3 regions of the Kitasatospora sp. NPDC088391 genome follow, and region 1 is predicted to be linked to each of the others. Evidence: riboswitches for the same ligand, from Rfam matches in the RefSeq annotation. Region 1 holds a riboswitch; each other region holds the start of a gene.

Region 1 (9,942 bases):
TCCTCGGTCCGGATCGCCGAGGACGGCGAGGTCCTGCTCAAGGGCCCGCAGATCTTCACCGGCTACTGGAACAACCCCACCGCGACCGCCGAGGCCCTCCAGGACGGCTGGTTCGCCACCGGCGACCTCGGCACCCTCGACGACGAGGGCTACCTGCGGATCACCGGCCGCAAGAAGGAGATCATCGTCACGGCCGGCGGCAAGAACGTCGCCCCCGCCGTGATCGAGGACCGGATCCGCGCCCACGCGATCGTCGGCGAGGTCATGGTGGTCGGCGACCGCAAGCCCTTCATCGCCTGCCTGGTCACCGTCGACGACGAGTTCTTCCCGCGCTGGAAGGCCCTCAACGGCAAGCCCGCCGACGCGACGGTCGCCGACCTCCGCGAGGACGCCGACCTGCTCGCCGCCGTCCAGTCCGCGATCGACGACGGCAACCAGGCCGTCTCGCACGCCGAGGCGGTGAAGAAGTTCCGCCTCCTCACCAGCACCTTCACCGAGGCCAGCGGGCACCTCACCCCCTCCCTCAAGCTCAAGCGGAACGTCGTCCTCAAGGACTTCGCCCCCGAGATCGAGGCCCTCTACACGCGCTAGCGCGCCTGCAGCAGTCCCGTGAGGCGCTCCGCGAGCATGTCCCAGCGCCAGGCCGCGTGCACCCAGTCGCGGCCGGCCCCGCCCAGCTCGCGGCGCAGCCCCTCGTCCCCGAGCAGGCGCACCAGGCGCTCCGCGAGCTGCCGCTCCCCGTCCTTCCCGGGCACCACGTAGCCCGTCACGCCCTCCCGGACGGCGTCCGGCGCCCCGCCGGAGTCCCCGGCGACGACCGGCAGGCCGGTCGCGGAGGCCTCCAGGTAGACGATGCCGAGGCCCTCGACGTCCAGGCCGCCGCGCCGGGTGCGGCAGGGCATCGCGAAGACGTCGCCCGCGCCGTAGTGCGCGGGCAGCTCCGCCCAGGGCACCGCGCCGGTGAACACCACCGACGGCCGGACCCCGACGGTGTCGACCAGCTTCTCCAGCTCGGCCCGGTACGGCCCGCCGCCGACGATCAGCAGCACCGCGTCGGGGTGCGCGGCCAGCACCCGCGGCCAGGTCCGGATCAGGGTGTCCTGGCCCTTGCGCGGCACCAGCCGCGAGACGCAGACCACCACCGGCCGGTCGGTGAGCCCGAGCCGGGCCCGGACGGCGGCGCCGCCGGAGTCCGGCCGGAAGGTGGACTCGTCGACGCCGGGCGGCAGTTGGACCATCCGGGCGGCCGCGGCGGGGCCGACCGCCCGGGCGATCCGGGAGCGGGTGTACTCGCCGAGGTAGGTGAGGACGTCGGTGCCGGCCCCGATCCGGCGCAGCAGCTGCGCGGAGCCGGGCAGCTGGGCCCAGGCGGCCTCGTGCCCGTGGGTCATGCCGAGCAGCCGCTCGGCGCCGGCCCGGCGCAGCGCGGGGGCCGCCAGGCCGAGCGGGGCGGCCGCGCCGAACCAGACCGAGGTGCAGCCCTCGGCACGGAGGATCTCGGCGGCACGGCGGGTGACCCGCGGTGTGGGAATCATCATGTTCGTCCGGTCGCGGATCACCGGGAAGGGCTGTTCCGCGTCGAACTTCGCGACCTCGGTGCCGTCCCGCCAGGTGGAGGCGTACACCACGATCGAGCCGCCGGGCTGGCGTACCGCCATGTTGTGGACGAAGGCCTGGATGCCTCCGGGCCTGGGGGGGAAGTCGTTGGTGACGATGAGGGTCTTGTGCATGGCCGCGGCTCGCTCGGTCGGGGGTGCTCGGAGTACCTGTGCGTGGTCCGTACGATAGGTCACCGTGCCCGTGCGCCGGGGCCCGGCCCGCACCGCCGACGGTGGCGGGAGCGGCACCGGCCGGGGCGGTTCGCGCACGGCTCGGTGAATTGCCGGACGGCCCGCGCAACCGCTCGCGGGCGGGTACGGTCCTTACCGGTGTACCCGCCGGCACCGGTCCCGGGGCGCCCGGGGCCGGGCCCCGGTACGCACCCGACGATCCGAAGGAGCGCAGTGGAGTCAGCCCAGGCCGAGCGGCCCGGCAGTCCGGAGTCCCCGGCACTGCCCGCCGTGCCCGCGCCGAGCCGCCGTCCGCTGTGGGCGCTGGGAGCCGGCTGGGTGGTGTCCCGGACCCTGATCGTGCTGGTGGTCGCCGGCGTGCTGCGGCTCGCCAGCACGGACGTGACCGCGGACGTCTCGGTGATCTACCACAGCTGGTACGAGGTGCTGCGCACCGGCACCTTCCCGCTGGACGACGTGACCTGGCAGTACCCGCCGGGCGCGGCGCTGGTGATGCTGGTGCCGGGGCTGCTGCCCTGGTCGTACCTGGTGTCGTTCTGGGTGGTGTGCGGCGTGGTGGACGCGGCCGCGATGGCGCTGCTGATGCGCGCGGGCGTCCGCCGGGGCCGCAGCTACCTGGGCGGCTGGTACTGGGTGGTGGGCGTGCCGCTGCTCGGGCCGACGGTGTACTGCCGCTACGACATCGTCGTGACGGCGCTGGCGATCGCGGGCCTGCTGGTGATGCTGCGCCGTCCGGCGCTCGGCGGGGTGCTGCTGGGCCTGGGCGGGCTGCTGAAGGTGTGGCCGCTGCTGGCGCTGATCGGCACGCCGCGCGGCCGCCGGACCAGGCGGGCGTGGACCTCGGCGGCGGCCTTCGCGGCCGCCCTGGGGTTCCTGCTGACGGCGGGGATGAACGGGGCGTTCGAGTTCCTGAAGTTCCAGTCGGAGCGCGGCATCGAGATCGAGTCGGTGGGCGCGCTGCCGCTGCACTTCGCCAAGCTGGCGGGGTCCTGGCACGGCACCGTGACGATGAACTACGGCTCGGTGGAGTTCCTCGGCCCGTGGGTGCAGGTGATCTCCAAGGTGATGGTGGGCCTGTCGGTGGCCGGTTTCGGCTGGCTGCTGGTGTGGCGCCTGCGGGCGGCCCGCTGGACGACGGCGACCACCTTCGACGCGGCGCTGTGCGCGCTGCTGGTCTTCACGGCGACCAGCCGGGTGATCAGCCCGCAGTACATGATCTGGGTGGTCGGCCTGGCGGCGGTCTGCCTGACGGTGCGCGGCACCAGCCAGCGCCCGGTGGCGGTGCTGGTGCTGGTGACGGCGGTGCTGACCACGCTGGAGTTCCCGATCATGTTCGGGGCGGTGAACCGGAGCGAGCTGGGCGGCGTGCTGGTGCTGACGGCCCGCAACGTGCTGCTGGTGGTGAGCACGGTGCTGTCGGGGTACCGGCTGTGGCGCTCGACCCGCCGCCGGGAGTCGCTGACCACGGTGCTGCTGCCGACCGACCAGGTGACGCCGCAGTACCCGGTCCGGCCGGGCATCGCCTACGAGCAGGACCTGCTGGACGACCTGACCCCGGCCGACCGGGCCTGACCGGGCCGCCCCGAGCCCCCTGCTGCAAGTTTCTGAAAGTCCTTGCAGCAAGGGGCTCCGCGCTGCCACCATCGCCGGATGATCGACTACGACATCCTGATCGTCGGCGGCGTCGGCGTGGACACCATCGTGCGGGTGGACCGGCTGGAGGTCCCGGCGGGCCGCGACTCGGTGGGCGTCCCCCCGGTGCTGGACTACCCGGCGCACACCGGCAACGGCGTCGCCCTCGGCTGCCACGCGCTGGGCCTGCGCACCAAGTTCGCCGACTTCCTGGGCGATGACCCGCAGGGCGCCCTGGTGCTCGCCGAGTACGCCCGGCGCGGCCTGGACTTCAGCCACCTGCCCGCCCCCGCGGGCACCCCGCGCAGCGTCAACCTGGTCGACCGGGACGGCCTGCGGTTCTCCTTCTACGACGGCCGGCACCCGGCGGACGCCCGGCTGCCGCGCGCGTTCTGGCTGCCGCTGCTGGAGCGCTCGGCGCACGTCCACCTGTCGATCACCAACGTCAACCGGGAGATGTACCCGGACATCGAGCGCCTCGGCCGCACCAGCTCCACCGACCTGCACGCCTGGAACGGCGCCGACGAGCACCACCGGTACTACGCGCTCCGCTCGGACGTGGTCTTCCTCTCCGCGGCGCGCCTGGACAACCGCCCGGAGGCGGTGATGCGCGCGGTGCTGGAACAGGGCCGGGCCGAGCTGGTGGTGGCCACCGCGGGCGCGCACGGCTCCTTCCTGCTGACCCGGGCGGACGCCGCGCCCCGTCACTTCCCGGCCGTCGACCCGGGCGCGCCGGTCGTGGACAGCAACGGCGCGGGCGACTCCTTCGTCGCGGGCTTCCTGCGGCAGCGGCTGGCGGGCCGCCCGGCCGAGGAGTGCATGCGGGCGGGCGCGGTCGCCGGGGCCTTCGCCTGCACCACGGCGGGCACCCACACCGCGTTCCTGGGCGCGGCGGGCCTGGACGCCGCGCTGCGCGGCTGACCGGCTCCCGGCGAGCACCCGTCGGCCCCTCAGCTCTTCAGCCGGGCCACCTCGGTGATCCAGTCCTTGGTGAACTCGGCGGTGCCGGTCCCGAGCTGGGCCCGCATCGCGCGGTCCAGGCCGCCGGCGCCGAACTGCCCGACCGTCCGGTAGAGGGCGACCAGCCGGTCCTGGCCCCAGCGGCGGGCGATCAGGTCGCAGGCCAGCCAGGCGAGCTCGTAGGCCTGGGCGATGCCGGCCGAGCCGGCCGCGAAGGCCGTGTCGGCGGGGAGTTCGGCGGGCATCCGCCCGGCCTGCACGTCCTTGGCGAGTTCGGGGGCGATCTGCCGCAGGGTCCGGCCGGTGCCCTGGTAGCCGGTGTAGTCGGCGACGCCCTCGGAGAGCCAGAGCGGGGTCCAGGGCTTGGTGTCGGCCCGGGTGGCGACGTGGGTGGCCTCGTGGGTCACCACCACCCGGCGGCCGAGTTCGCTGAGCTGCCGGTAGGCGTCGGGGTTGACCACGATCCGGTCGGCGGGGGTGTGCACGGGGGCGCCGCCGACCGCCAGGGTGACCGCGGCTATGCCCTGGTAGGCGTCCGCGGAGACGTCCATCCGGGTGGCGAACTGCTGCTCGGTGAGCGGGAGTTCGAGCAGCAGCCGGGACGGGCTCCAGTCGCCCCAGACCTCCCGGACGGTCGGGGCGGCGTGGTCCGCGAGGTCGGCGAGCGCGGCCAGTTCGGCCTCCTCGCCGAGGCCGAGCACCAGGCTGTACCGCCCGTCCACGGCCCGCACCGTGCCGAGGTCCCAGGGGGCGGCGGCACCGGCGGGCGTCTCGCCCGCCACCCGCCAGCCGGCCGGCTCGCGGACCAGCCGGACCCGCCGCTCCAGCAGGGCCGGGTACTCGTCGACGCCCTCGATCCGGTAGCCCAGCTCGGCGGGCACGGTCAGCTCCGCGGCCCCCGGGGCCGGCTCGGCGAAGGAGCCGGGCTTCAGGGTGTACCCGGTGAGCCGCAGCCCGGCGGTGCGGGCGAGCAGGTCCCGGTCGGCCTCCTCGGCCCCGGCCGCGGCGACCGCCGCCAGGCCGGCCGCGTCCCGGCCGAGGACGGCGGCGGCGCGGGCCGCCAGCACCCGGACCACCTCCTCGCGGACGCCGCTCGGGGCCGCCACCGCGGGCGGGAGGACCGCGGCGGGGGCCCGGGACGGCGCGGCGCCGGGCAGCGAGAGCTGGGCCGCGCCGCCCGCGGCCAGCAGCAGGGCGGCCCGCCGGGACAGCGGAGCACCGACCCGCGGCGCCCTCGGCGGCAGGTCGGTGACCAGGGGTTCCTCGGTGAGGCTCAGACCCGCACCACCGAGCTGACCGGCATCGCGCCCACGCTCTCGTAGCGGACCCGGGCGCCGGGGTAGGGCGCGTGCACGACGACGCCCCCGCCGGCGTACATGCCGACGTGGTGCCTGTCGCTGTAGAAGATCACCAGGTCTCCGGGCCGGGCTTCGGCGAGGCTCACCCGCCGGCCGGCCGAGGCCTGTTCCTGCGAGGTCCGCGGCAGGGTCACTCCGGCCTGCCGCCACGCCCAGTACATCAGACCGGAGCAGTCGAAGGTACCGGGGCCGGTCGATCCGTAGACGTACGGCGAGCCGATCTTGGAGATGGCGGCCCGCAGCGCGGCGGCGGCCCGGTCGGAGGAGGGCGGCTGGTCGCCGAGGTCGAGCCGGTCGGTGCCCCGGGTGGCGCGCTGCTCGGCCTCCCGGGCGTCGTCGGCGGCCATCCGGACCCGCTCGGCGGGGGCCAGGCTGTTGAGCAGCCGCTGCGCCTTGCCGAGCCGGTCCCGGACTTCGTCCTTGGCGGCGGCCAGGTGCTGCCGGACGCCCTCCAGCTCGGCCAGCTTGGCCGTGGTCTCCTGCCGGCGCTGGTCCAACCGGCGCTGCCGGTCGGCGAGTTCGTGCAGCGCGTCGTCCTGCCGGGCGGTGGCCTGGTCGAGCGAGCGGGCCCCGGCCAGGTAGGCGGCGGGGTCGTTGTCGAGCATCAGCCGCACCGAGGGGTCGAGGCCCTGGGCCCGGTACTGGGCGGCGGCGACGGCGGCCAGGTCGCCGCGCATCCGGTTCAGCTCGTCCTGCCCGGCGGCGACCTGGTTCTGCAGCGAGCCGGCCTCCGACTGCAGGCGCTTGAGCTGCTCCTGCGCGGCGTTGTACGTCTCGGAGGACCGTTCGGCCTCCTCGTAGAGCTGGTCGACCTGGGTCTTGACCTCGCTGCGGCCCGGCGGGTCGGCCGGGGCGAGCGGGGCGGCGGTCGCCGCGCCGACGGTGAGGCCGAGCGCCCCGGTCGCGGCGGCGGTCAGCGCCAGGGCGCGGGCGAGGCGCTGGACACCGGGCAGTGGGGGGCGACGATGCACGGACACGCGCGACGACTCCGTTCCTGCGGCCGGCCTCCGCCGCCGCCCGTGGATCGGGCGGCCGTCCTCGCGGGGGCCCGGGGGCAGAGGTTAGCGAGTCAGGTCGATCCAGTCCAAACCCCGACAGCACCGAATATTTGACCGCGAATCGGACATCCGAACGAGAGCGGCCCGGCACCCCGTGCGGGGTACCGGGCCGAGCGCCTCGGACGGACCGTCAGATCCGGACGATCCGGTTGATCGGCATCGAGGTGGCCGACTCGTAGCGGACCTGCGCGCCGGTGTGCGGCGCGTGCACGATCTGGTTGTTGCCGGCGTACATGCCGACGTGGTGCATGTCGCCGTAGTAGATGATCAGGTCGCCCGGACGGGCGTCGGCGATGTTGCTGCCGATGTTGGTGCCCGCGCTCGCCTGGGCCTGCGAGGTGCGCGGGATCGACACGCCGGCCTGCGCGTAGGCCCACTGCATCAGGCCGGAGCAGTCGAAGGTGGTCGGGCCGGTGGCGCCGTACGAGTACCAGCTGCCGAGCTTCGAGGTCGCCGCGCCGAGCGCGTTGCCGGAGAAGCCGCTGGGCGCGGGGGTGTTCAGGTCCGGGCGGGCGGTGTCCCGGGAGGCCCGCTCGGCCTGCGTCCGGGAGTCGGAGGCGGCCTTGGCCTCGGCGGCCGCGAGGTCGTCGCGCTCCTTCTGGGTGAGCGTGTTGAGCAGGTCGCGGGCCTGGGCGAGCTTGGCCTGGATGTCGTCCTTGTCGGCCTTCAGCGCCTTGGTGGTGGTGTCCAGCTCGGCGAGCTTGGACTCCGCCTCCTTGCGCTGGGTGTCGAGCTTGGCCTGCTCGGCCTTGAAGCTCTTCAGCAGGTCCGCCTGGGTGGAGCCGACGGCGTTCAGCGTGCCGGCCTGCCCGAGGAAGGCGTCGGGGGTGCTGGAGAGCATCAGCTGCATGGTCTGCGAGACGTTGCCGGTCCGGTACTGCTCGCCCGCGATCCCGGCCAGGCTCTGCTGGACGGTGGTGACCTGGTCCTGCTGGCGGGCCAGCTGGTCCTGCAACTGCCCGACCTGCTTCTGCAGTTCCTGCTGCTTCTCGACCGCGCCGTTGTAGCTCTCGGTCTTGACCTCGGCCTGCTCGTTGAGCTGGTCGACCTGCTGCTTGACCTGGTCCTTGGTCGGCGCCGGGTCGGCGTGCGCCCCGCCCTGGGCGGAGAGCGCCACCGCGGTGGCCGCGGCGGCGGTGAGAATCGAGACCCGGGTACGACTGGCGGGCTTGGGACGACGATGGGACGCCACGAAGGCGGACTCCTTCTTCCTCACACCGCCTACCGGGTGAGCTGACGGGTTCGGGCCGGAAGAAGCCCTACGATGCCTCACCGCCCGCCGAGGCGGCCGGACCTGGCACCGATTCACCCCGGGGGAACGTGGTTCCCCGGCTCCGTTCGACAGCACCCCGGCTGGGGTATCCCCGTCGGCAGACCCGGTGTTGACGGTCTGCCCGCTGCGTCACGGACTCGGCGGCGACCTCCGCCGCCGCCCCCCTTGGGCGATCGACTCTGCGGTGGTCGAGGTAAGACCCTAGTAACCGATCCGTGATCCGTTCAAATCCTTGTCGGAAAAAAATCTGATTCTGTATCAAATTCTTTTGAGAATATGACCGACCGTGATCACAAAGTTACCCAGCGCGTGATCCATTCCGCGATTCGGCCCGGAAACGCGACGCCGGGCGTGTCGCAGATCACAGCAGGATCTCGACCGCCCGGGCGTGTCACATCGCGTCAATTGTCGCCCCCTGGGGGCATATGTCCGATTCTTCGGACCGTCAGGACCGGACCCGTCCGGGTCAGACCCGGCGGATGGTGGAGATCGGCATCGCGTCGACCTTCATCACCTTCACCACGTCGCCGGTGTGCGGGGCGTGCACCACCATGCCGTTGCCGATGTACATGCCGACGTGGTGCTGGTCGCCGTAGTAGATGACCAGGTCGCCGGGGAGCGCGTTGGACCAGTCCTTGCCCACGTTGGTGCCGTAGCTGCCCTGCGCCTGCGAGGTACGCGGCAGGCCGACGCCGGCCTGCTTGTACGCCCACACCATCAGGCCGGAGCAGTCGAAGGTGCTCGGGCCGGTGGCGCCCCACACGTACGCCGCGCCCTGCTTGCTGAGCGCCGCCGCCACCGCGGTCGCGGCGTAGCCGCTGGCCGGCGGGAGGGTGGAGGGGTCGATCCGGGTGGTGCCGCGCGAGGCCGCGCCGTCGGTGCCGCGCAGGATGGCCGCGCGGTCGGCGGCGGAGAGCTGGTTGAGCAGCTTCTGCGCCTCCTGCAGCTTGGTCTGGACGTCCTTCTTGGCGTCGTTCAGCGCCTGGGTCTGGCCGTCCAGCTCGTGCAGGACCTGGGCGGCCTCCTCCTTCTGCTGGTCCAGGCGGCGCTGCTGGTCCTTGAGCGACTTCAGCGTCTCGGCCTGGGTGCTGGCGGCCTGGTCGAAGGAGGCGGCCTGGGTGAGGTACTTGTCCGGGTCGGAGGAGAGCATCAGCTGCATCGACGGGTCGACGCCGCCCTGCCGGTACTGGTCCCCCGCCACCGCCGCCAGCCCGGAGGCCAGTTCGGTCAGCTGCTCCTGGCTGCGGGCCACCTGGTCCTGCAGCTGGTCGGCCTGCTTGCGCAGCTGGTCGGCCCGGTCCTTGGCGCCGTTGTACTTCTCGGCGGCCTGCTCCTGCTCGTCCAGCAGCTTGTCGACCTGCGCCTTGACCTCGTCCTTGCTCGGCTGCGCGGGCGCGGCGTGCGCACTCACCTGGGCCGACAGGGCGACCGCGGTCGCGGCGGCAGCGGTGAGCACGGAGACCCGCGCACGGCTCGGCTGCTTGGGACGGCGGTGGGAGGCCAAGGGAGGCTCCTTCTTCCTGCTGGACTCACCCGGGGGAGTGATAGTCCGGAATATAGGTTTGACGCCAGACCCTAGTGAAGTCCCTCTCCCGCGTCCACTCCCGGAACGGTCCCGGAGCGCTTCCCGACCCGCCTTCACGACACCGACACACTCCGGTCACCGAGCGGTGTCCTGACGGGACGTCATCCCAGCTCAGCTGCGGGACAGCCGGTTCAGCAGCAGCACCGAGGCGACCGGCCGGGCCCCCGCCTTGCGCACCCCGTCCGCGACCTCCTTGTCGGCCGAGACCACCACCACCGGCCGCCCCTGCGGCTCGGCCCGGACCAGCCGGCGGATCAGCTCGTCCGCGGTCTCCCCGGTGCGGCTG
Region 2 (9,942 bases), on a different contig from region 1:
ACGGGGCGGTGCTGCGGGTCATGCGGCGGGTGTCCAGACTGTTCGGGCATGGGAGCGTTTCACGGGTTTCCGACCACTCTGCGGCATATGACGTGCTCACCCCGAACGGTCCCGGAATCCGGACGGACATGCTACGGAACGCCACCGCACGGGCGCGGAAGGTCACGGATGAGGGCCCGGTCACAGGCCGGACCCGACAAGCGGGACCGGTCGGCTTTGTCAGGACCGCAGCGGCGGCGCACACCTGACGGCACGTAGGTTCAGGGGTGATCATCCGCCACGGAACCCCGGGAGCAGCCATGGCCGTCGCCGCACCGATACCGTCCACCGCCGTCCTCGCCGACCTGCTGCCGCAGGCCGCCACCCGGCTCGGCGCGCGGGCCCGCGACCTGGCCCTGGTGGCCGGCGGCGCCGCGCTGACCGGCCTGGCCGCGCAGCTCTCGGTGCCCGTCCCCGGCTCGCCGGTGCCGGTCACCGGGCAGACCTTCGCCGCGCTGCTGGTCGGCACCGCGCTCGGCGCCCGCCGCGGCGCCGCCGCCCTCGGCCTCTACCTGCTGGCGGGCGCGGCCGGCCTGCCCTGGTTCGCCCAGGGCAGCTCCGGCGCGGGCCTGGCCACCCTCGGCTACGTGATCGGCTTCGTGGTCGCCGCCGCCCTCACCGGCGCGCTGGCCCGCCGCGGCGCCGACCGCAGCCCGCTGCGCACGGCCGGCGCGATGGCGCTCGGCAGCCTGGCCATCTACGCCGTCGGCGTGCCCTACCTGGCGTTCGCGCTGGACGTCCCGCTGGCGAAGGCCGCCGACCTCGGCCTGTACCCGTACCTGGTCGGCGACGCGCTGAAGCTGGTGCTCGCCACGGCCGCCCTGCCGCTCACCTGGAAGCTGCTCGACCGCCGCTGACGGAGCGTCGGCGACACCGGGCCCGCCGCCCCTGTCGGGGCGCGGGCCCGGTGGCATGTCACACTCGTGCCCATGCGCGTCTACCTGGGCTCCGACCACGCCGGATACGAACTGAAGAACCACCTCGTCGAGTGGCTGAAGGGGGCCGGGCACGAGCCGGTCGACTGCGGCCCGCACATCTACGACGCCGAGGACGACTACCCGCCGTTCTGCCTCCGGGCGGCCGAGCGCACCGCCGCCGACCCCGAGGCGCTGGGCGTGGTGATCGGCGGCTCCGGCAACGGCGAGGCGATCGCCGCCAACAAGGTCAAGGGCGTCCGGGCCGCCCTCGCCTGGAGCGAGCAGACCGCCGCGCTGGGCCGCGAGCACAACAACGCCAACGTGATCTCGGTCGGCGGCCGGATGCACACCCTGGACGAGGCCACCAAGTTCGTCGAGATCTTCCTCGCCACCCCGTACAGCGGCGAGCCGCGGCACACCCGCCGGATCGAGATGCTCTCCGAGTACGAGACCACCGGCGAACTCCCGCCGATCCCGGCCCACCACCCGCAGGGCTGATCCCGCGCGCCACGCCGCACAGCGCAGCGCCGCACAGCACCGCGCCCGCCCGGAACCCTCCGGGCGGGCGCGTTCCGTTCCGCGCCCCGCGCCGACGCCCCGGAATCAGAAGCCGTGCGGCAGCCAGGGCTCCAGCGCCGAGCGGAACGCCGCCGCGGCCGGCTCCAGCGCACCCGGCCGGACCTCCCGGACCAGGCCCGCCGCGGCCAGCGCCGCCAGCGAACCGCCGCCCAGGTACACCGAGCCCAACTCCCGCACGTCCAGCTCCAGTTCGGCCGGATCGCCGGTCCGCACGCAGGAGGCCGGACCGCCCGGCGCCGCCGTCAGCCGCCACCGGCCCGCGTTCCACGGGCAGAACGCGTCCGCCACCTCCAGCACCACGTCCACCGGCGCGGCGTAGGCGCGGGCCGTCAGCGCCGCGGGCAGGTCGACCAGCCGCACGTACAGCGCGTCCACCAGCCGCGGCGTCAGGTGCCGGACGTCCGACACCAGGTGCAGCAGCGGATCGTCCACCGGCAGGCTGCCCGCCTCCACCCGCACCGTCAGGTCCAGGTCCAGCAGGAACTCCCACAGCCGGGCGTACACCCACGGCTGCTCCGCCTGCACCGCGCGCACCCGCACCGTCCCGGCCGCGCCGCGCTCGTCGAACTCGCCCTTCACCGCGTACCGGGCGTAGCCCAGCAGTTCCCCGCTCGCCGCGTCCTCGGCCAGCACGCACTGCAGCGGGGAGAAGCCGCCGCGCGACTCCGGCGCGTCCAGCACCGCGACCTTCTCCCAGCCCGGCCGCCGGGCCAGACCGCCCGGGCGCCCGGCCACCAGCCGGGCGTACAGCTCCTCGCAGCGCGGCAGCTCCGCCACCGGATCGGCCAGCCGCAGCACCACCTCGCCGCGCTGCTCCGGCACCCGGACCCGGACCCGGCCGCGCAGCAGCGACACCGCCGCCTTGCGGGTCGCCGCACCGTAGCCGAACCGGCCGTAGATGGCCGGCTCCGAGGCCGTCAGCGCCGCCACCGCCTCGCCCGCCGCCCGCACGTCGTCCAACTGGCGGCGCATCAGCGCCGTCAGCGCGCCGCGCCGCCGGTGCGTCGGCAGCACGCCCACCATCGTCACGCCCGCCACCGGCAGCACCGCCCCGCCCGGCACCGCCAGCCGCAGGCTGAAGATCCCGCCGCCGCCGACGATCCGGTCGCCCTCGCAGATCGCCAGCGAGCGCTCCACCTCGGTCAACTCCCGCCACAGCGCCCGCTCCTCGGGCGGCTCCGGGGTACCCCCGAAGGCCACGTCCACGGTGCCGTACCAGGGCTCCCACTCCTCGGCCCGCAGGGGGCGCACGGTCAGTTCGGGCTGTCGCGTCGTCATGGGGCCTTGCCTACCAGGCGATCCGTCCGTCCGCGACCGATTTGTCGCCCCGACCCGGCCGCCGCCGCCCCCGCCCGCGGCCCCGCCCGCCGCCCGGCGGCCGAAACCCACCGCCGCGACCCGGCCCGCTGCACTCCGTGCCACCCGGCCCGTCGACGTGCGGACCGCCGGTGGATAAGGTCGGTCCCCATGGCCGGCAGCGCGCGCTCCAGTGCGACGGGCCGGGACCGCAGGACGTCCCGCGAACCCGTGACGGCCCGGCTGCGCGCGGCGCTGTCCCGGGCCCGACGCAGGCTGCGCCGCACCGGGGTCGACTACTTCCGCGGCGACGGCGCCGACTGGTGGGCGTTCGCCGCCCTCGCCCTGGCCGTCCCGCTGCTGGTCCTGCTGAACATCCTCGCCCCCGACTGGGCCCCGCCCACCGCGCTGGTGCTGCCGGTGCTGGCCGGCGCCCTGCTGCTGCGCCCCGGCACCCTGGTCCTGCTGTACGCCGTCGCCGCAGCCGGCCTGGTCACCGAGTCCCTGGTGCACACCGGCGAGCGGCTGGCCTCCGACACCCCCGACGCCTACGGCCACGGCGTCACCCCCGGCGCCGCCCTGGTGGTCGGCGCCGTCGGCGTGGCCGGCCTGCTGGTCGCCCAGTTCCGCCGTCGGGTCGGCGTGCCCTGGCGCGGCGGCTCCACCATGCTCTTCGACCTGCGCGAGCGCATCCGGGTCCAGGGCCGGACCCCCCGACTGCCCGACGGCTGGCACACCGACACCGCGCTCCGCCCGGCCGGCGGCCAGTCCTTCTCCGGCGACTTCATGGTCGCCGCCCGCACCGGCCCCGGCGGCCGGATGCTCGAAGCCGTCCTCGCCGACGTCTCCGGCAAGGGCATGGACGCGGGCAGCCGCGCCCTGCTGCTCTCCGGCGCCTTCGGCGGCCTGCTCGGCTCGCTGCCCGCCCACGACTTCCTGCCCGCCGCCAACGGCTACCTGCTCCGCCAGGACTGGGCCGAGGGCTTCGCCACCGCCGCCCACCTGGTGCTCGACCTGGACACCGGCGAGTACGAACTCCTCTCGGCCGGCCACCTCCCCGGCATGCACCGCCTCGCCGGGGCCGGCCACTGGGAGGTCAAGGAGGCCGAGGGCCCGCTGCTCGGCGTCTACGACGGCGCCAAGTTCGAAGGGGTGCGCGGCACCCTGGGCCCCGGCGACCTGCTGATGCTCTGCACCGACGGCATGGTGGAGATCCCCGGCCGCGACCTCGGCGAGGGCATGGACCGGCTGATGGGCGAGGCCGACCGGCTGGTCGCCACCGCCCCGCCGGGCGGCCGCTCCGGCGCCGCGGTCCGGCTGATCGACACCGTCGCCAAGCACGTCAACGACGACCGTGCGGTCCTGCTGGTCTGGCGCGGCTGAGGACGCCGCGGCCGGCCTCCCTGATCGCGGAGGGCCGGAGCGCGGAGGGCCGGATTGCGGAGAGCCGGTGAGCGCCGGGTGTCCACGGAGTGTCAAACCCGGACGTTGATCTTCGGCCAATTCCCGGGCGCCGCCCCGACGGTGGGCGGTTCCCGGATCTGCCTGCCGATATGCCCCGACCGCGCCCCGGCGGCCGCGCGGCGGCCCGCCCCGCCGACGCTCCGTCAGAACCCGTCCGCTATCGTCACGGTCGGCGAAAATCAGTCCCACCACCCCGGTTCACGCGTCGGGCGACGGGGCAAGTCCTTTACGCAGTAGGCACGAACGACCACACTGAGTCCGGATGGAGTGGTGGGGACACGGGGGGCAGGGGCCGGTTTCCGCCTGGAACCGCCGTCGGTTCCGCCCGAAGGTTCCGACCCGAACCCCCGCCACGAATCGAGGAAGTGAGTCCCGGTGGCCTTCTCCGTCTCCGCGCTTGTCCTGTTCGGCGTCATCGTCGCCATCTTCATCCGCAACAAGCAGCTGAAGACCGGGCACGCCATCATGGCCGCCCTGTTCGGCTTCATGCTCAGCCAGTCGACCATGGCCGGGCCGATCCAGCAGTTCCTCGCCTCGGTGTCCAAGGCCATCGCCAGCATCGCGGGCTGACGGACCGTCGGCCCCCGGGCAGGACTCCGGGCAGGACTTCGAGCAGAACCACAGGCAGTGCCTCATGGCGGCCGGGGTGCCCCGGGCCGTCCGTTCGGCCTGCCCGCGGGTGACCAGGGTCACCCGCCCCGTCACGCCAGGTGAACGCCCGACCGCACACGGTGGCCAATGTCGCCCGCCGTGTCCGGTTCGTAGGCGACCCGTCATGATCCCGTGCGCGCAGCGCGGCCGCCCGGCCGACGGAGCGTGACCTGGCGGACCGTCAGCCCCTTCCCGATCACGGGAACGGGGCTTTTCGGCGCTTGCCAGCTTTCCGACCTGTGGGTTTTGCTTCCACCGCAGCCCGGCCACTGACCGGGCAGGCCACCGAGCGGAACGCCTAGTCCTGCCGTCGCCCGGTGCCGACCAGATCACCACGCCACGGCAGGAGCGGGGGAACCACAGGTAGTACGCCGGGCCCGGAACGCACGGGGCCGGCTTGGGGTGAAGCCGCGGAGACGCGGCCGGGCAACTCTCGCCCGAACCCGACAGCTCACCTCGCAGGCGTCGGAGAGGAACTGCTTCATGTCCGCTCAGGGCAAGCACCGCAAGCCGAGCCTGACCACCATCGCCCGCATCGTCATCGCCACCGGCGTGGCCGGTGCCGCGATCGGCCTCCCGGTCTCCGCCGCCTCCGCGCACGGCACCGCCGACCACCACGACGGCGGCCGCCAGTGGGCGCACGTCTCGGTCGACGCCACCCCCGTCGCCGACACCGCCGTCGGCGCCCCCGCCGCCGAGCAGGCCGCCACCCCGGCCGCCGCCTCGCACACCTACCGGGTCGCCTCGGGCGACACCCTCTCCCGGATCGCCGACGCGCAGGACGTCGACGGCGGCTGGCAGAAGCTCTACCAGGACAACCGCTCGGTCATCGGCGGCAACCCGGACCTGATCCGCCCCGGCCAGCAGCTCACCGTCAACGGCCAGGCCGCGGCGGCCGCCCCGGCCCCGGCCCCGGCCCCGGCCAAGAGTTCCGCCCCGGCCTCGTCGTCGTCCTCCTCGTCCTCCTCCGACACGGCCGCCGCCAAGACCGCGGCCGTGCCGAAGACCACGACGAAGAGCACCACCGCCAAGGTCCAGACCCAGACCCAGACCCAGGCCCCGGCGCAGACCAAGACCCAGCAGACGGCCCCGGCCGCGAGCACCTCCAAGGGCTACGTCGCCCCGGCCCCGGGCAGCGTCACCACCGGCTACAAGGTGGCCGGCTCCAACTGGTCCAGCGGCTACCACACCGGCATCGACTTCCCGGTCTCCACCGGCACCAGCCTCAAGGCGATCGCCGCGGGCACCGTGGTCTCCGCCGGCAACGGCGGTGCCTACGGCAACCAGGTCGTCATCAAGCTCGCCGACGGCAAGTACGCCCAGTACGCCCACCTCTCCTCGATCTCCGTCTCGGCCGGCCAGTCCGTGACGGCGGGCCAGCAGATCGGCCTCTCCGGCGCCACCGGCAACGTCACCGGCCCGCACCTGCACTTCGAGATCCGCACCACCCCGGACTACGGCTCCGACATCGACCCCGTCGCCTACCTGGCGGCCCACGGCGTCAACGTCTGACCCCGAACCCCACCCCCCGAGGGCCCCGCGCACACTCCCCGTGCGCGGGGCCCTCGGGCCGTCGTCGGGCAGCAGGCGGGGGGAGGGGCCGGCAAGGCGCCGTGAAGGGTGCGGGGAGGGGGCGGCGCAGGGGCGGGAAAGCGCCCGGGAACGCCGACGGCCCCGGCTGCCTGGGCAGTTCGGGGCCGTCGGGGGAGTGGAGCGGGTGACGAGAATCGAACTCGCGTGACCAGTTTGGAAGACTGGGGCTCTACCATTGAGCTACACCCGCACAGGCGTACCCGGACCGCGGCGCGGTGGCGGGGACTGGGCAAGCGTACCTGGTCGGGTCGGTGGAATGCACACTCCTTACGGGGTTGTCGGCTCGCGGATATCGCCCCGGGAGGGGGCGGGCCGACGTGTACTCTTCTGCTCGGCACCACGGGGTGTGGCGCAGGTTGGTAGCGCGTCCGCTTTGGGAGCGGAAGGCCGTCGGTTCGAATCCGGTCACCCCGACCGTGTGCGGCAGGGTCTCGCCGGCGGCGGGGCCCTGTTGTCGTTGAGGGCAGCTCCCACCTGCGGCCGACCCGCGGCCGACGTGCGGCCGACCTGCACCCGGTGCCGGGCACAGTCGCTTTCGTGGTACCGGTAGGATGGATCGCTGGCGGTAGTACGGACAGCATTTTCAGCCCCAACCGCCTATCGCCTCTGACCGCAAGCCCCCTAGGAGACCTAACCGTGAAGAGCGCCGTCGAGACTCTGAACCCGACCCGGGTTCGACTCACCGTCGAGGTGCCCTTCGAGGAGCTCAAGCCCAGCCTCGACGCGGCGTACAAGAAGATCAACCAGCAGGTCACCGTTCCGGGCTTCCGCAAGGGCAAGATCCCGAACAAGGTGATCGACCAGCGCTTCGGTCGTGGCGCGGTGCTGGAGGAGGCCGTCAACGACGCGCTTCCGCGCTTCTACACGCAGGCCGTCGACGAGGGCCAGATCGACGTGCTGGGCCAGCCGGACATCACCGGCATCGAGGGTGTCGAGAACCTCGCCGACGGCGGTGACCTCAAGTTCGTCGCCGAGGTCGACGTCCGCCCCGAGGTCGCCCTGCCCGACTTCGCCGAGATCGCCGTCGTGGTCGACCCGATCGAGGTCACCGACGAGGACGTCGCGAAGTCCCTCGAGCAGCTCCGCGAGCGCTTCAGCTCCGTGAAGGACGTCGAGCGCGCCGCCGCCGAGGGCGACGTCGTGGTCGTCGACCTGGAGGCCAAGGTCGACGGTGAGGTGCCGGAGGACGGCACCGCCACCGGCGTGAGCTACGAGATCGGCTCCGGCCGCCTGCTGGACGGCATCGACGAGGCCGTCGTCGGCCTGTCGGCCGGCGAGTCCAAGACCTTCACCACCACCCTCAAGGGCGGCACGGCGGTCGGCCAGGACTCCGAGGTCACCGTCACCGTGACCGCCGTCCAGGAGAAGGAACTCCCCGAGCTGGACGACGAGTTCGCGCAGCTCGCGAGCGAGTTCGACACCATCGAGGAGCTCCGCGCCGACTCCGTCAAGCGCCTGGAGCGCATGAAGGAGTTCGACCAGGCCACCCAGGCCCAGGAGAAGGTCCTCGACGAGCTGCTGAACCGGGTCGAGATGGACTACCCGGAGAAGCTGCTCGCGGACGAGGTCAACACCCGCAAGCACAACCTCGAGCACCACCAGCTGGAGCCGATGGGCCTGACCCTCGACACCTACCTGGCGTCCCAGGACAAGTCCCGCGAGGACTACGACAAGGACACCGAGGAGCAGGCGAAGAAGGGCATCAAGACCCAGTTCGTCCTGGACCAGATCGTCAAGAACGAGGAGCTGGGCGTCAACCAGGAGGAGCTCACCGAGCACCTCATCCGCCGCGCGGCCGGCTCCGGCATGACCCCGGACCAGTTCGCCCAGCAGGTCGTCCAGGGCAACCAGGTGCAGCTGCTGGTCGGCGAGGTCGCCCGCGGCAAGGCGCTGGCCCTGGTGGTCGAGGCCGCCAAGGTGACCGACACCAACGGCGAGACCGTCTCCTTCGAGGACGACGAGGAGGAGGCCGGCGAGACCGCCGAGGCCGCCGCCGAGGAGACCTCCACCGAGTCCGCCGAGGCCTGAGCCTCGTAGCCGTCGGGTTCCCGACGGCGCGTCAGACCGGGAACGGGCCCGGGCACCGCACGGTGCCCGGGCCCGTTCGCGTCCGCGCCGCTCACGCTCCGCAGACCCTGCGCTCACAGCGAACAGTTCTGCGTGGGGGATTCAGCGGCCGGGCCTGCGCGTTAGGGTCGGTGGACAGCGACACACACGCAGATCGACTGAGCAGGTGGCTAAGTGACGTTCCCGCAGATGCAGATGCCTGGCCCGATGGCACCGCACGCCGCCGGCGGCGACGTGGGCGGCGGCCTGGGCGACCAGGTCTACAACCGGCTGCTCAACGAGCGCATCATCTTCCTCGGCCAGCAGGTCGACGACGACATCGCCAACAAGATCACCGCCCAGCTGCTGCTGCTCGCGGCGGACCCCGAGAAGGACATCTACCTCTACATCAACTCCCCGGGTGGATCGATCTCGGCGGGCATGGCGATCTACGACACCATGCAGTACATCAAGAACGACGTGGTCACCATCGCCATGGGCATGGCCGCCTCGATGGGTCAGTTCCTGCTGACCGCGGGCGCGAAGGGCAAGCGCTTCTCGCTGCCGAACGCCAACATCCTGATGCACCAGCCCTCCGCGGGCCTCGGCGGCTCCGCCACCGACATCCGGATCCAGGCCGAGCAGCTGCTGCGCACCAAGAAGCGGATGTCCGAGCTGATCGCCCAGCACAGCGGCCAGTCCTTCGAGCAGATCACCGCGGACTCCGACCGTGACCGCTGGTTCACCCCGGAGGAGGCCAAGGCGTACGGCCTGATCGACGAGATCATGCACAGCGCTGCGGACGTCCCCGGCGGCGGCGGCACCGGCGCCGCAAGCTGACCGGCATCGGAACCCAGACCGCACGCTTCGGAGGACCAGAGAACATGAACATCCCCAGCCTGTCCGGTGCCAAGGCGCGCCTGGAGGACATGCGCGCCGAGGGCCGCTACATCGTGCCGCGCTTCGTCGAGCGCACCTCGCAGGGCGTCCGCGAGTACGACCCGTACGCCAAGCTGTTCGAGGAGCGCATCATCTTCCTCGGCTCGCAGGTGGACGACGTCTCGGCGAACGACATCATGGCGCAGCTGATCTGCCTGGAGTCGATGGACCCGGACCGGGACATCTCGCTCTACATCAACTCGCCCGGCGGCTCGTTCACCGCGCTGACCGCGATCTACGACACCATGCAGTTCGTGAAGCCGGACATCCAGACGGTCTGCATGGGCCAGGCGGCCTCGGCCGCCGCGGTGATCCTGGCCGCGGGCACCCCCGGCAAGCGGATGGCGCTGCCGAACGCCCGGGTGCTGATCCACCAGCCGTACACCGAGACCGGCCGCGGCCAGGTGTCGGACCTGGA
Region 3 (9,942 bases), on a different contig from region 1:
ACGATCGCCTCGGCGATGTCGCCGGGCGAGTTCCGGCACGCGTCGGCGTTGCCGTTGCCGGAGGAGACCACCCAGGTGATCCCGGCGGCGATCGAGTTCTTGATCGCCTTGTCCTCGGTGGAGCTGACGCCGCCGTTGATGCTCATGTTGACCACGGCCGGCTTGACCGCGTTCTTGGTGATCCAGTCGGCGGCCGAGACGATCGCGGAGGTCGGGATGGAGTTGTTGCACGGGGTGACCCGGACGGCGACCAGCTTCACGGCCTTGGCCACGCCGTAGTCCTTGCCGCCGACGGTGCCGGCCACGTGGGTGCCGTGGCCGAGGCAGTCGCCGCCGTTGCGGCCGTCCTTGACCAGGTCCACGCCGATGCTCGCCCGGCCCTGGAACTGGCTGTGCGTGGTGCGCAGGCCGCTGTCGACCAGGTAGACGGTGACGTTCGAGGCCGTGCCGGGGTAGTGGTACGCCTTGTCCAGCGGCAGGTCACGCTGGTCGATCCGGTCCAGCCCCCAGGACGGCGGGGCCGACTGGGTGCCCGCCGAACCGGCCGCCGGGGCGGCCGTCCGGGCGCTGCCGGGGACGGTGACGGCGGCGCTCCCGGGGGCGGTGTCCGGGGACAGCGACTGGTGCTGCACGCCGTCCTGTTCGACGTGGTCGACCGCCGGGTCCGCGGCGACCCGCTCCGCCTGGGCGGGTGTCAGTTCGGCCAGGTAGCCGTGCAGCGCGGTGTCGAAGACGGTGCGGACCGTGCCGCCGTGGGCCCCGGCCAGCCGGTCCGCGGCCGCCGCCACCGCGGAGTGGCGCTGCTCGGCGGTCGCCGTCGCGGCCGCGGCCGCCGGGGCGGCGGTGTCCTTGAGCACCACCAGGTAGCGGCCGGCGATCGGCTCGGCGGCGGGACGGACCCCGCCGGGGGCCGACGCGGGGGCGGCCGGAATGGGGGCGGCGGGCACGGGGGCTGGGACGGCCCGCGCGGGGACGGCCGTCAGCGCGGCGGCGAGGGCGGTCGCGGCGGCCAGGGCGACGGCGGTCGCGGCGGTCGGCGCGGCGGCGTACGCCCGGCCGCTGCGGCGGTCGCGGGGCTTCGGGTGCGGGGACATGGCGGCTCCGGGAGGGGGTCGGGCCCTGGACCGTCCAGGGCGCCACCGGTCTACCGGCGTCCCGCCGCCGCCGGTGGCGTCCGGCGGCCACTGGCACGGACGGGCGCCGCACCTGGTGCCGGGCCGGTGGGACGTGCCACCATGCACGGCACCCCGCACGGCACCGTCCGGCCCCCGGGCCGCTCCCCCGCCGGTGCCCGGCCCGCCGCCCTCCCGGAGAGGCCAACGATGTCCGAAGACGACGACCTGATCACCCACCTGCTCCGCCTCGGCCTGACGGACCGTCAGGCCGCTGCCTACCTGGCCATGCTGTCCCTCGGCCCCTGCGAACTCCACGACCTCGCGGCCGAGTTGGACGACGGACCGGACGCCTCTCCCGGTGAACTGGGTGAACTGGAGGGCCTGCTGGGCCAGTTGCGCCGACTCGGCCTGATCACCGCGTCCGGACCGGACGGGCGGGTGCACGTCCCGGTGGAGCCGACCGTCGCACTGGAGTACCTGACGCACGCCCGCACCGCGGAGCTGCGCCGGGCGCACCGGGCCGCGGCGGCCGCGTACCGCGACTACCGGCGGACGGTCAGCCCGCAGCCGACCGAGGACCTGGTCGAGGTGGTGACCGGTCCGGCCCTCGCGGAACGGGTCTGGACGATCGAGGAGGCCGCCGAGTCCGAGGTGCTGCGCTTCGACTCGCCGCCGTACCACACCTGCGGGGCGGCGAACCCGGTCGAGGTGGAGAAGCTCGGGCAGGGCGTGGAGTACCGGGTGGTGTACGCCAAGTCGGCCGTGCAGAACACCGCCTACTACAGCGTCAACATCCAGCCCTGCATCGCCGCCGGGGAACAGGCCCGGGTGCTGCCCACCGTGCCGGTCAAACTCACGGTGTTCGACCGGCGGTTGGCGATCGTGTCGATGTCCTTCGTCGAGGCGGAGGTCAACGACTCGCTGCTGATCGTCCGACCGTCCAGCCTGCTGACCGCGCTGACCGGCCTGTTCGAGACCGCCTGGCGCACCGCCCTGCCGATGCACCGCAGCGACCGCGTCCCGCCCGCGGTCGGCGGCATCCACCGCCGCGTCCTCGAACTCCTCGCCACCGGCGTCACCGACGAGACCATCGCCGAACTGCTCGGCATCAGCCGCCGCACCCTCTCCCGCCAGCTCGAACAGCTCAACTCCCGCACCGGCTCGACGACCCGCTTCCAACTCGCCCTCTACGCCGCCCGCAACGGCTGGCTCTGACCCCGGCCCCGGCCCCGGACGGCGGGCGCCCGGCGGCGGGTGGCTTGTGCGGGTGCCTTGTGCGGGGACGGGGCCGGTGGGAGGCTCGGGCCGTGATCGAGGCGGCGGGGGCACCGGGGGGCCGGGGCGGCGCGGGGTGGTGGTCGGCCGGGGTCGTGGCGGGCGAACCGGACGGACCGGCCGGGCCGGGGCGGCCGGAGTGGGCCGGTTTCGTCGAGGCGGTGCTGGACACGCTGCCGGACGAACTCCCCTCCCCGGCCGTCGGGTTCGAGGACGTCGTGGCGCCGTTCGCCCGGGCGGCCGCCGAACTGCTCCCCGCCGGGGACGGGGATGGCACGGTCGAACTCGGGCCCGTCCGCGCCGAGTTCGTCCAGCAGCTGACGGCCGTACTGGCCCGGCGCTCCGCCCGGACGCTGGCGTGGGAGCTCGACGCCGCCCGGCGGCGCGGCGGGTCGGCCGGGCGGACCCCGGAGGAGCGGTTCCGGAGCTTCGCCACCGCGACGGCCGGCCGGGCCGGACTGGGCGCGCTGCTCGCCCACTACCCGGTGCTGGCAAGGCTGTTGGGGCAGACCTGCCGGTACGCGGCGGACGCCCTGACCGAACTGCTGGCGCACTTCGCGGCCGACCGGCCGGAGATCGTCGCCACTCTGCTGGGCGGCACCGACCCCGGCCCGCTGGTCACGGTGGCGACCGGCGCGGGCGACGGACACCGGCGGGGGCGCGGCGTCGCGGTGCTGGGGTTCGCCGACGGCCGCCGGGTGGTCCACAAGCCGCGCCCGCTGCGGGCCCACCGGCACTTCAACGAGGTCGCGCACTGGTTCAACGCCCGGCCCGGCACGCCCGAACTGCCGACCCTGGCCCTGCTGGACCGCGGCGACCACGGCTGGGTCGAGCACGTCACCGCGCAGAGCTGTTCCGACGAACGGCAGTTGACCGGCTTCTACCGCCGCCAGGGCGCACTGCTGGCGCTGCTGTACGCGCTGGACGGCACCGACGTGCACCACGAGAACCTGGTCGCCCGGGGCGCGGAGCCGTTCCTGGTCGACGTGGAGACGCTGTTCCACCCGCCGACGGCGGGCCTCGGGGGCGACGACCCGGCGGGGGCCGCCCTGCAGTCCTCGGTGTACCGGACGGGCCTGCTCCCGCACCTGCAACTCGGCGACCGCACCGCCTTGGACGCCTCCGGCCTGGGCGGCGACGCGGGCGCGCCGCTGCCCGCGGACGCGGCCGCCTGGGCCGACCCCGGCACGGACCGGATGCGGCTGGTCCACCGCCCGCGGACCCTGGCCGGGGCCGCCAACCGGCCGAGCCTGGCGGGCGCGGCGGCCGAGCCCGCCGACCACCTCGACGCCCTGCTCGACGGCTTCCGCGCGGGCTACCGGGCACTGGCCGACGGCCGGTCCGAACTGCTGGGACCGCACGGCCTGTTGGCGCGCTTCGCGGACGCCGAGGTCCGGGTCGTGGTGCGCCCCACCCGGACGTACGCGACGCTGCTGGCCGAGTCGACCCGGCCGGAACTGCTGCGGGACGCGGACCGGCGCGACGCGCTGTTCCGCCTGCTGGGCACGGACCCGGCCGCCGGGCCGGGCCACCCCGGTGCCCTGGAGCACGAGATCGCCCAACTGTGGGACGGCGACATCCCGTTGTTCACCACCCGCCCGGGCTCGGCCGACCTGTGGTCGGGCGACGGCACCCGCGTCCCCGCCGCCGTCGACCGCACCGGCCTCGACCGGGCCGCCGAACGGCTGCGCGCCATGGGCGAGTTCGACCTCGCGGCCCAGGAGTGGACCGTCCGCGCCACCATGGCCGCCCGCGCCACCACCGACCCGCACGCCCCGCCGCCGCCCTCCGGCCCCGGCCCCGCTCCGGCCTCTTCCCTCTCCCCCGAGCGGCTGCTCGGCGCCGCCCGCCGGGTCGGCGACCTGCTCCTGGCGGCGGGCCACGACGGGGGCGGGCGGACGAACTGGCTCGGGCTGGAGCTGCTCGGCGACCGCCACTGGCAGTTGCGGCCGTGCGGCGCCGACCTGGGCGGCGGCTACCCGGGAGTGGCGCTGTTCCTGGCCCGGCTGGCCGCCCGGACCGGGGAGGAACGCTACGCGGCGGCGGCCGTCCGGGCGTTGACGCCGCTGCCCGCGCTGCTGGAGCGGCTCGCGGCCCGGCCCGCGGACCTCGCGGCGGTCGGCCCCGGCGCTTTCGCCGGTCTCGGCGGCATCGCGTACGCGGTCACGGCGGTGGCCGCCGCGCTGGACGACCTGCCCGCCGCGTCCGAACTGATCGGCCGGAGCGTCGAGTTGACGGTACGGGCGGCCGCGACCGAGTCCGCCCCCGGGCTGACGGAGGGCCTGGCGGGCGGCCTGGCCGCCCTGCTGGCCGTGCACCGGGCGACCGGTTCGACCGCGGCCCGGGACGGGGCCCGCACCCTCGCGGACCGCCTCCTCGCCACTCCCCCGCCCGCCGGCCCGGGCTTCGCCACCGGCGCGGCCGGGGTCGGCTGGGCCCTGCTCGGCTGGGCGAAGGCGGAGGCAGAGGCGGGGGCGGGGGCCGGTCGCCGCCAGGTGGCGGCCGAGCGGGCCGGGCTGGCCGCGCTGCGGTTCGCGGCCGGGGCACCGAACGGACCGGCGGACCGGCCCGGCGGCTGGTGCCGGGGGCGGACGGGCGTCGCGCTGGCCGTGGCCGACCGTCAACTCACGCAACAGGAGCCGGAGTTGGCGGAGTTCGCGGCACGGACGGTCCGCCGGCTCTCCTCCCGGGCGGCCCCGTCGACGGAGCACAGCCTCTGCCACGGCGAGGCGGGCGTCCTGGAACTCCTCACCCGCTGGACCGCCCCGCCGTCCCCGCCCCTGCCGTCCCCGCCCCCGCACCTGCCGGCGGCCCGACGCCTGGTCGCCGAGGTCGAGCGGGACGGTCCGCGCTGCGGCACCCCGGGGGCCGTTCCGGTGCCCGGGCTGCTGGTGGGGCTGGCGGGGGTCGGGCACACCCTGCTGCACCTGGCCTGCCCGGAACAGGTCCCTTCCGTGCTCCTGCTGCGGGCACCGGCCCGTCCGTCGACTCCCTGACCGATCAACGGAGTCGACCACATCTCGGCAGCCGCCTCACCAGGGCACGATCCCGGCGTCGTCGAAGAACCGGCCGGTCGGGCCGTCGTCGGGCAGGGTCGCCAGCCGGACGGCGATCGCCGCGCCCTGGGCGGGGGTGCGCACGCCGCGGAAACCGTTGAGGTCGGTCGCCACGTAGCCGGGGCAGCAGGCGTTGATCAGGATGTTCGTGCCGCTCAACTCCCGGGTGTACTGCAGCGTCACGGCGTTCAGGAAGGTCTTCGACGGCGCGTACGCCACGGCCACCGGGCCCGCCGTCCGGTCCGGGTCGGGCCCCGACTGCCGGGCCAGCGAGCCGACACTGCTCGACATGTTGACGATCCGGGGCGAGGCGGAGCGGCGCAGCAGCGGCAGCATCGCGTTGGTGACCCGGATGACGCCGATCACGTTGGTCTCCACGACCGCCCGGACGGTGGCGGGGTCGACGCCGGTGGGCTGCTGCGGCATCTCCCCGGCGACGGCCGCGTTGTTGACCAGCACGTCGAGGCCCCCGGCCCGGTCCTCGACCAGCCGGGCGGCGGCGGCCGCGCTCGCGTCGTCGGTGACGTCCAGCGGCACGCCGAAGGCGTCGATCCCGGCCGCGCGCAGCCGCTCCACCGCGTCCGCGCGGCGCCGGTCGTCGCGCGCGCCGACGCCGATGCTCCAGCCGAGGGCGCCCAGGCCCGCGGCGATCTCGTGGCCGATGCCCTTGTTCGCGCCGGTGACCAGCGCAATCGTTCGCTCGCTCATGGGGATCATGCTGCCCCCGGCCGCTGCGGGGCGTCCAAGACCGATCGGGTGGGCACCGATACCGTCGGGGTATCGGTGCGGGGTACCGTGGTCGGATGGAGACCCGGGAGCTGCGCTACTTCGTCGCCGTCGCCGAGGAGTTGCACTTCGGGCGGGCCGCGCAACGGCTCGGGATCTCGCAGCCGCCGCTGTCGCGGGCGATCCAGCAGCTCGAACGACGGCTCGGGGCCGCGCTGTTCGACCGGACGGGCCGCACCGTCACGCTGACCGGGGCCGGGTCGGTGCTGCTGGCCGAGGGCCGGGCGGCGCTCGACGCGGTCGACGCCGCCGAGCGGCGGACCAGGCGCGCCGCCCGCTCCGCGACCGGCGGTCCCGGCCTGGTCCTGGTCACCAAGGCGAGCGCGTCCAGCGAACTGCTGGCGGGGCTGCTCGCCGCGTACGCCGCCGAACCCGGCGCGGTCCCCGTCGACGTCATCCTGTGCGGCCCGGGCGAGCAGGAGCGGCTGCTGCGCGAGGGCCGGGCCGACGTGGCGCTGCTGCACCGGCCGTTCGACCCGGCGGCCGGACTCCGCGCCGAGGAACTCGGCACGGAGGGCCAGGTGGCGATCCTGCCCGCCGGGCACCCGCTCACCGCCCGGCCCCGGCTGCGGATGGCCGACCTCGCCGACCTTCCGGGCCTGCCGCTGCCCCGCTGGCCCCGCCCCGACGGCAGCTACCCGCCCGGCCCCGGCCCGGAGGTCCGCGACCACGCGCAGCTGCTCCAGCTCGTCGCCCTCGGCCGGGCCTGCGCGGTCTCGCCGGAGTCGTCCCGCACCCACCTGCACGGCGGCCTCGCCGCCGTCCCCCTCCTGGACGCCCCGCAGGTCACCACCGTGATCGCCTGGCCCCCGCACAGCCGCTCGGGGGCCGTCGCCGACCTCGTCCGGACCGCGACCCGCCTCCGGTGGGCCTAACCCGCCTTCCAGAAACGGACCGAGTCGATCGCGATGTCGGCCGAGGAGCCGACCGCCGGGGCGGCGCCGCCGAGTGAGGTCTCGGACTGCAGCACCCAGTGCATCGGGGTGTTCGGCACCCGCGAGGTGGAGTGGCCGACCAGCTTGCCGTCCAGGTAGAACTTCAGGTCGTTCGCCTGCCACTCGATCCGGCTGACGTGCCGGGCCCCGGCCACCGGGACACCGGTGTCGTACGCGTCCTGGTCGCCGCCGGACGTCGCGCCCTGGCGGTGCACGAACGCGCCGACGTCGCCGCACAGGTCGCCCTCGGGGAAGTCGACCTCACCGTCGCGCGGCCAGGTGTAGGAGTCCGGCCAGAGCAGCCACGCCACCTTGTACCCGGTCGCGCAGGTCGCCTTCCAGGTGACCTCGTAGGTGCCGTAGGTGGTGTTCTGCGGCAGCTTCGGCGTGGGAGCGGCCACCCAGGTGCCGGCGGCGTCCCGGTTGAGGTGGATGTTCAGCTGCCCGTCGGCGATCGACAGCGTCCGGGCCGGGTCGTACGTGCCGTTCTTCGAGGTGTCCTGCCAACCGGACGGGTACGCCCACCACTTGGCGTCCACCGCGGCCGGCAGCCCGGTGCAGTGGCTGGTCTGCAGCGGCCCGTCGGCGCGGCAGCCGGTCCAACTGCCGAGCGGCACCGAGGCGGAATCGAAGTCGTCCTGCCAGGTCGGCGCGGTGCCGGTCGGCGCGGGCGAGGTGGGCGAGGCGGTGGGCCGGGCGGTGGGCGTCGGGCTCACGAACGGCGAACCGGTCGGCAGCGGGGTCGCGGTCGGCGTCGGGTCGGGCGCCGCCGTGGTGGCGGCCGCGGTCGGGCTCGGGGCGCCCGGCGGGACGGTCGGCGTCGCGGACGGGGCCGCCGGGGTCGTCGGCAGCGGGGCGCCGGTGGCGGACGGCGCGGCGGTCGCCCAGCCGCGGTGCTTGGCCGGGCGGTGCTGCCCGGCGGCGTCGGCGGTGTCGGGGCCGGTCAGGGCGAACGTGGCGACGGCCAGGCCGGTCACGGCGGTCGCGGCGGCGACCCTGGCGGTCGTGGCAGGAAGGCGCATGGTGGGGGTCCTCGGCGACGCCTGCGAGGTGAGCTGTCGGGTTCGGGCCGCGCGAGTGGCCCGGCCGTCCGTGGAACGGCTTCACCCCGAGCCGCGACCACCCACGGGCACGCGGGGGCCGGGCGTACTGACCTGGTTCCCCCGCTCCCGTCCGCTCACTCTCTCGGTCTGCCGCTGCCGGGTGGACGGGACTCGGCGTCCCGGCGGCGGTGCCCACGGCTCGGCGGGCGTTGGAGCAGGCTAGCTTCCCGACGTGTATAAGACAATTATCGGCCCGCTCCCCTGCTCCCCGCTCCCCCGGACCGCCGACCAGGGCGGTGCGCCAGTGCTCCGACCGCAGATCGTGATCTTCATGGCCCCGGGCCGCTTGTCGCTGCCAGCGGCCGCTGCGAGCAGGGCTGCGGACAGTCTTCGGCTCTCGTCCCGGGCCAAGGGTCGACGTTGTGACCCACGGCCACCGGCCGTCCGCCGTCAGAGGGTGGCCGCACGCAGCACGATCAGGGCCACGGAGGCCAGGGCGAGGACCACCGCCGGGGACGCGCCCTTGCGGTCGCCGACGCGCAGGTGGAAGGCGACCGCACCGGCGAAATAGAGCGTCAGGCCGATCGCGGCGGCGATTCCGACGGGCCCCCACCGGAGTCCGGCGATCGCACCGGCCGCGCCCGCGATCTGGGCGCAGATCAGGAAAGCCATCATGCGCCGCGGGACTCCGAGGGTGGACATCTGCTCGGTGATGTGACGCGTCCTCAGCGACTTGGCCCCGGCCGATACCAGGAGGAGCGCCGACATGAACACGGTGACGACGGCGAGGGAGACGAACATGGCTGGAACCTCAATCGTGCGAGAGGCGAACAAGGGGCGTGCGCACCTCAATGACGATAGGGGGCCGTCAGGTACCTCCAGGTAACCTTCGGGGCATGAGCCTGCGACCCGGAATCGCCTTCCTCGCCGACTGTCCCGCTCTCCTGGCCATGGAGATCATCGCCAGCAAGTGGTCCATGGTCACGCTCTTCGCACTGACCGACGGCCCTTTGCGCCACGGCGAGTTGGTCGAGCTGAGCGGTGGCATTTCGCGCAAGGTCCTGACCCAGACGTTGCGTCGGCTCCAGGCCAACGGGCTGGTCGAACGGCACGCGTACGCCGAGGCGCCGCCGCGGGTGGAGTACGGCCTGACCGATCTCGGGCGAACCCTGGAGGAGCCCATCAGGATGCTCACCGCGTGGGCGCGGGAGAACGGCGAGGCGGTCGTCACCTTCCGGGAGGCGGCCGAGGCGGCCGAGGCGGCCAGGTCCGTCGAGGCGGATCGGGCGACCCCGGCGAAGACCCCTCCTGTCGCCGAGGACCCGGGCCGTTCCTGAGCGACAGAAGGGGCCGAACCTGGAAGACCCCGCCGTCGCCCCGCCATCAACTCGGTCTTCCGGAACAGCGGTCAAGAACGGCGGTCGGAGTACCGGTCCCCGGAGGACCCCGGAAGAAAATGCTCTCCGGATTCCCCTCCGCCGAACAGGCGACCGTGCAGCAGCCCGACCCGCTGCCGAAAGGCGCGAATTCGACAGCGCCACCGGAGCCCGCCCAGACCCGCCGGATCGCCTCCGGCGTGGGGCGGAACGCCTGTTCCTCCAGAAAACCGCTCTCCGGCGGATCGCCCGGCGATTCGTAGCCCTCCGCCCGTGGCTCCGCTCGGCGTCGTCCTGGCACGAGTGCTCGTGTTCCCGGCCGGTGATCGGCTCGGGTTCAGGACGGCGGCCGCAGC

Evidence for each region. Region 1 has a riboswitch for cyclic di-AMP ahead of ACIQBJ_RS17200 (NlpC/P60 family protein). Riboswitches for the same ligand answer to the same signal wherever they lie in the genome.
Region 2: another riboswitch for cyclic di-AMP. It lies ahead of ACIQBJ_RS19475 (peptidoglycan DD-metalloendopeptidase family protein); the one in region 1 lies ahead of ACIQBJ_RS17200 (NlpC/P60 family protein).
Region 3: another riboswitch for cyclic di-AMP. It lies ahead of ACIQBJ_RS01795 (family 16 glycosylhydrolase); the one in region 1 lies ahead of ACIQBJ_RS17200 (NlpC/P60 family protein).

The regions. Positions count from the first base shown of each region.
Region 1 is NZ_JBIVNB010000005.1:136,270-146,211, reverse strand. It holds gene ACIQBJ_RS17230 (AMP-dependent synthetase/ligase) at 1-591, shown strand, start outside; gene ACIQBJ_RS17225 (glycosyltransferase family 4 protein) at 588-1,730, opposite strand; gene ACIQBJ_RS17220 (glycosyltransferase 87 family protein) at 2,004-3,362, shown strand; gene ACIQBJ_RS17215 (carbohydrate kinase family protein) at 3,441-4,343, shown strand; gene ACIQBJ_RS17210 (hypothetical protein) at 4,373-5,488, opposite strand; gene ACIQBJ_RS17205 (NlpC/P60 family protein) at 5,656-6,717, opposite strand; gene ACIQBJ_RS17200 (NlpC/P60 family protein) at 6,929-7,990, opposite strand; cyclic di-AMP (ydaO/yuaA leader) riboswitch at 8,001-8,163, opposite strand; gene ACIQBJ_RS17195 (NlpC/P60 family protein) at 8,538-9,575, opposite strand; gene ACIQBJ_RS17190 (NYN domain-containing protein) at 9,768-9,942, opposite strand, start outside.
Region 2 is NZ_JBIVNB010000006.1:44,280-54,221, forward strand. It holds gene ACIQBJ_RS19445 (amino acid permease) at 1-22, opposite strand, end outside; gene ACIQBJ_RS19450 (biotin transporter BioY) at 300-896, shown strand; gene ACIQBJ_RS19455 (ribose-5-phosphate isomerase) at 969-1,454, shown strand; gene ACIQBJ_RS19460 (GNAT family N-acetyltransferase) at 1,560-2,813, opposite strand; gene ACIQBJ_RS19465 (PP2C family protein-serine/threonine phosphatase) at 3,003-4,214, shown strand; gene ACIQBJ_RS19470 (hypothetical protein) at 4,671-4,865, shown strand; cyclic di-AMP (ydaO/yuaA leader) riboswitch at 5,272-5,424, shown strand; gene ACIQBJ_RS19475 (peptidoglycan DD-metalloendopeptidase family protein) at 5,430-6,458, shown strand; tRNA gene ACIQBJ_RS19480 (tRNA-Gly) at 6,656-6,729, opposite strand; tRNA gene ACIQBJ_RS19485 (tRNA-Pro) at 6,880-6,953, shown strand; gene tig (trigger factor) at 7,176-8,567, shown strand; gene ACIQBJ_RS19495 (ATP-dependent Clp protease proteolytic subunit) at 8,814-9,425, shown strand; gene ACIQBJ_RS19500 (ATP-dependent Clp protease proteolytic subunit) at 9,470-9,942, shown strand, end outside.
Region 3 is NZ_JBIVNB010000001.1:417,237-427,178, forward strand. It holds gene ACIQBJ_RS01770 (S8 family peptidase) at 1-1,094, opposite strand, end outside; gene ACIQBJ_RS01775 (helix-turn-helix domain-containing protein) at 1,323-2,330, shown strand; gene ACIQBJ_RS01780 (type 2 lanthipeptide synthetase LanM family protein) at 2,486-5,386, shown strand; gene ACIQBJ_RS01785 (SDR family NAD(P)-dependent oxidoreductase) at 5,423-6,154, opposite strand; gene ACIQBJ_RS01790 (LysR family transcriptional regulator) at 6,250-7,107, shown strand; gene ACIQBJ_RS01795 (family 16 glycosylhydrolase) at 7,104-8,189, opposite strand; cyclic di-AMP (ydaO/yuaA leader) riboswitch at 8,207-8,387, opposite strand; gene ACIQBJ_RS01800 (DoxX family protein) at 8,661-9,011, opposite strand; gene ACIQBJ_RS01805 (winged helix-turn-helix transcriptional regulator) at 9,107-9,547, shown strand; gene ACIQBJ_RS01810 (hypothetical protein) at 9,924-9,942, opposite strand, start outside.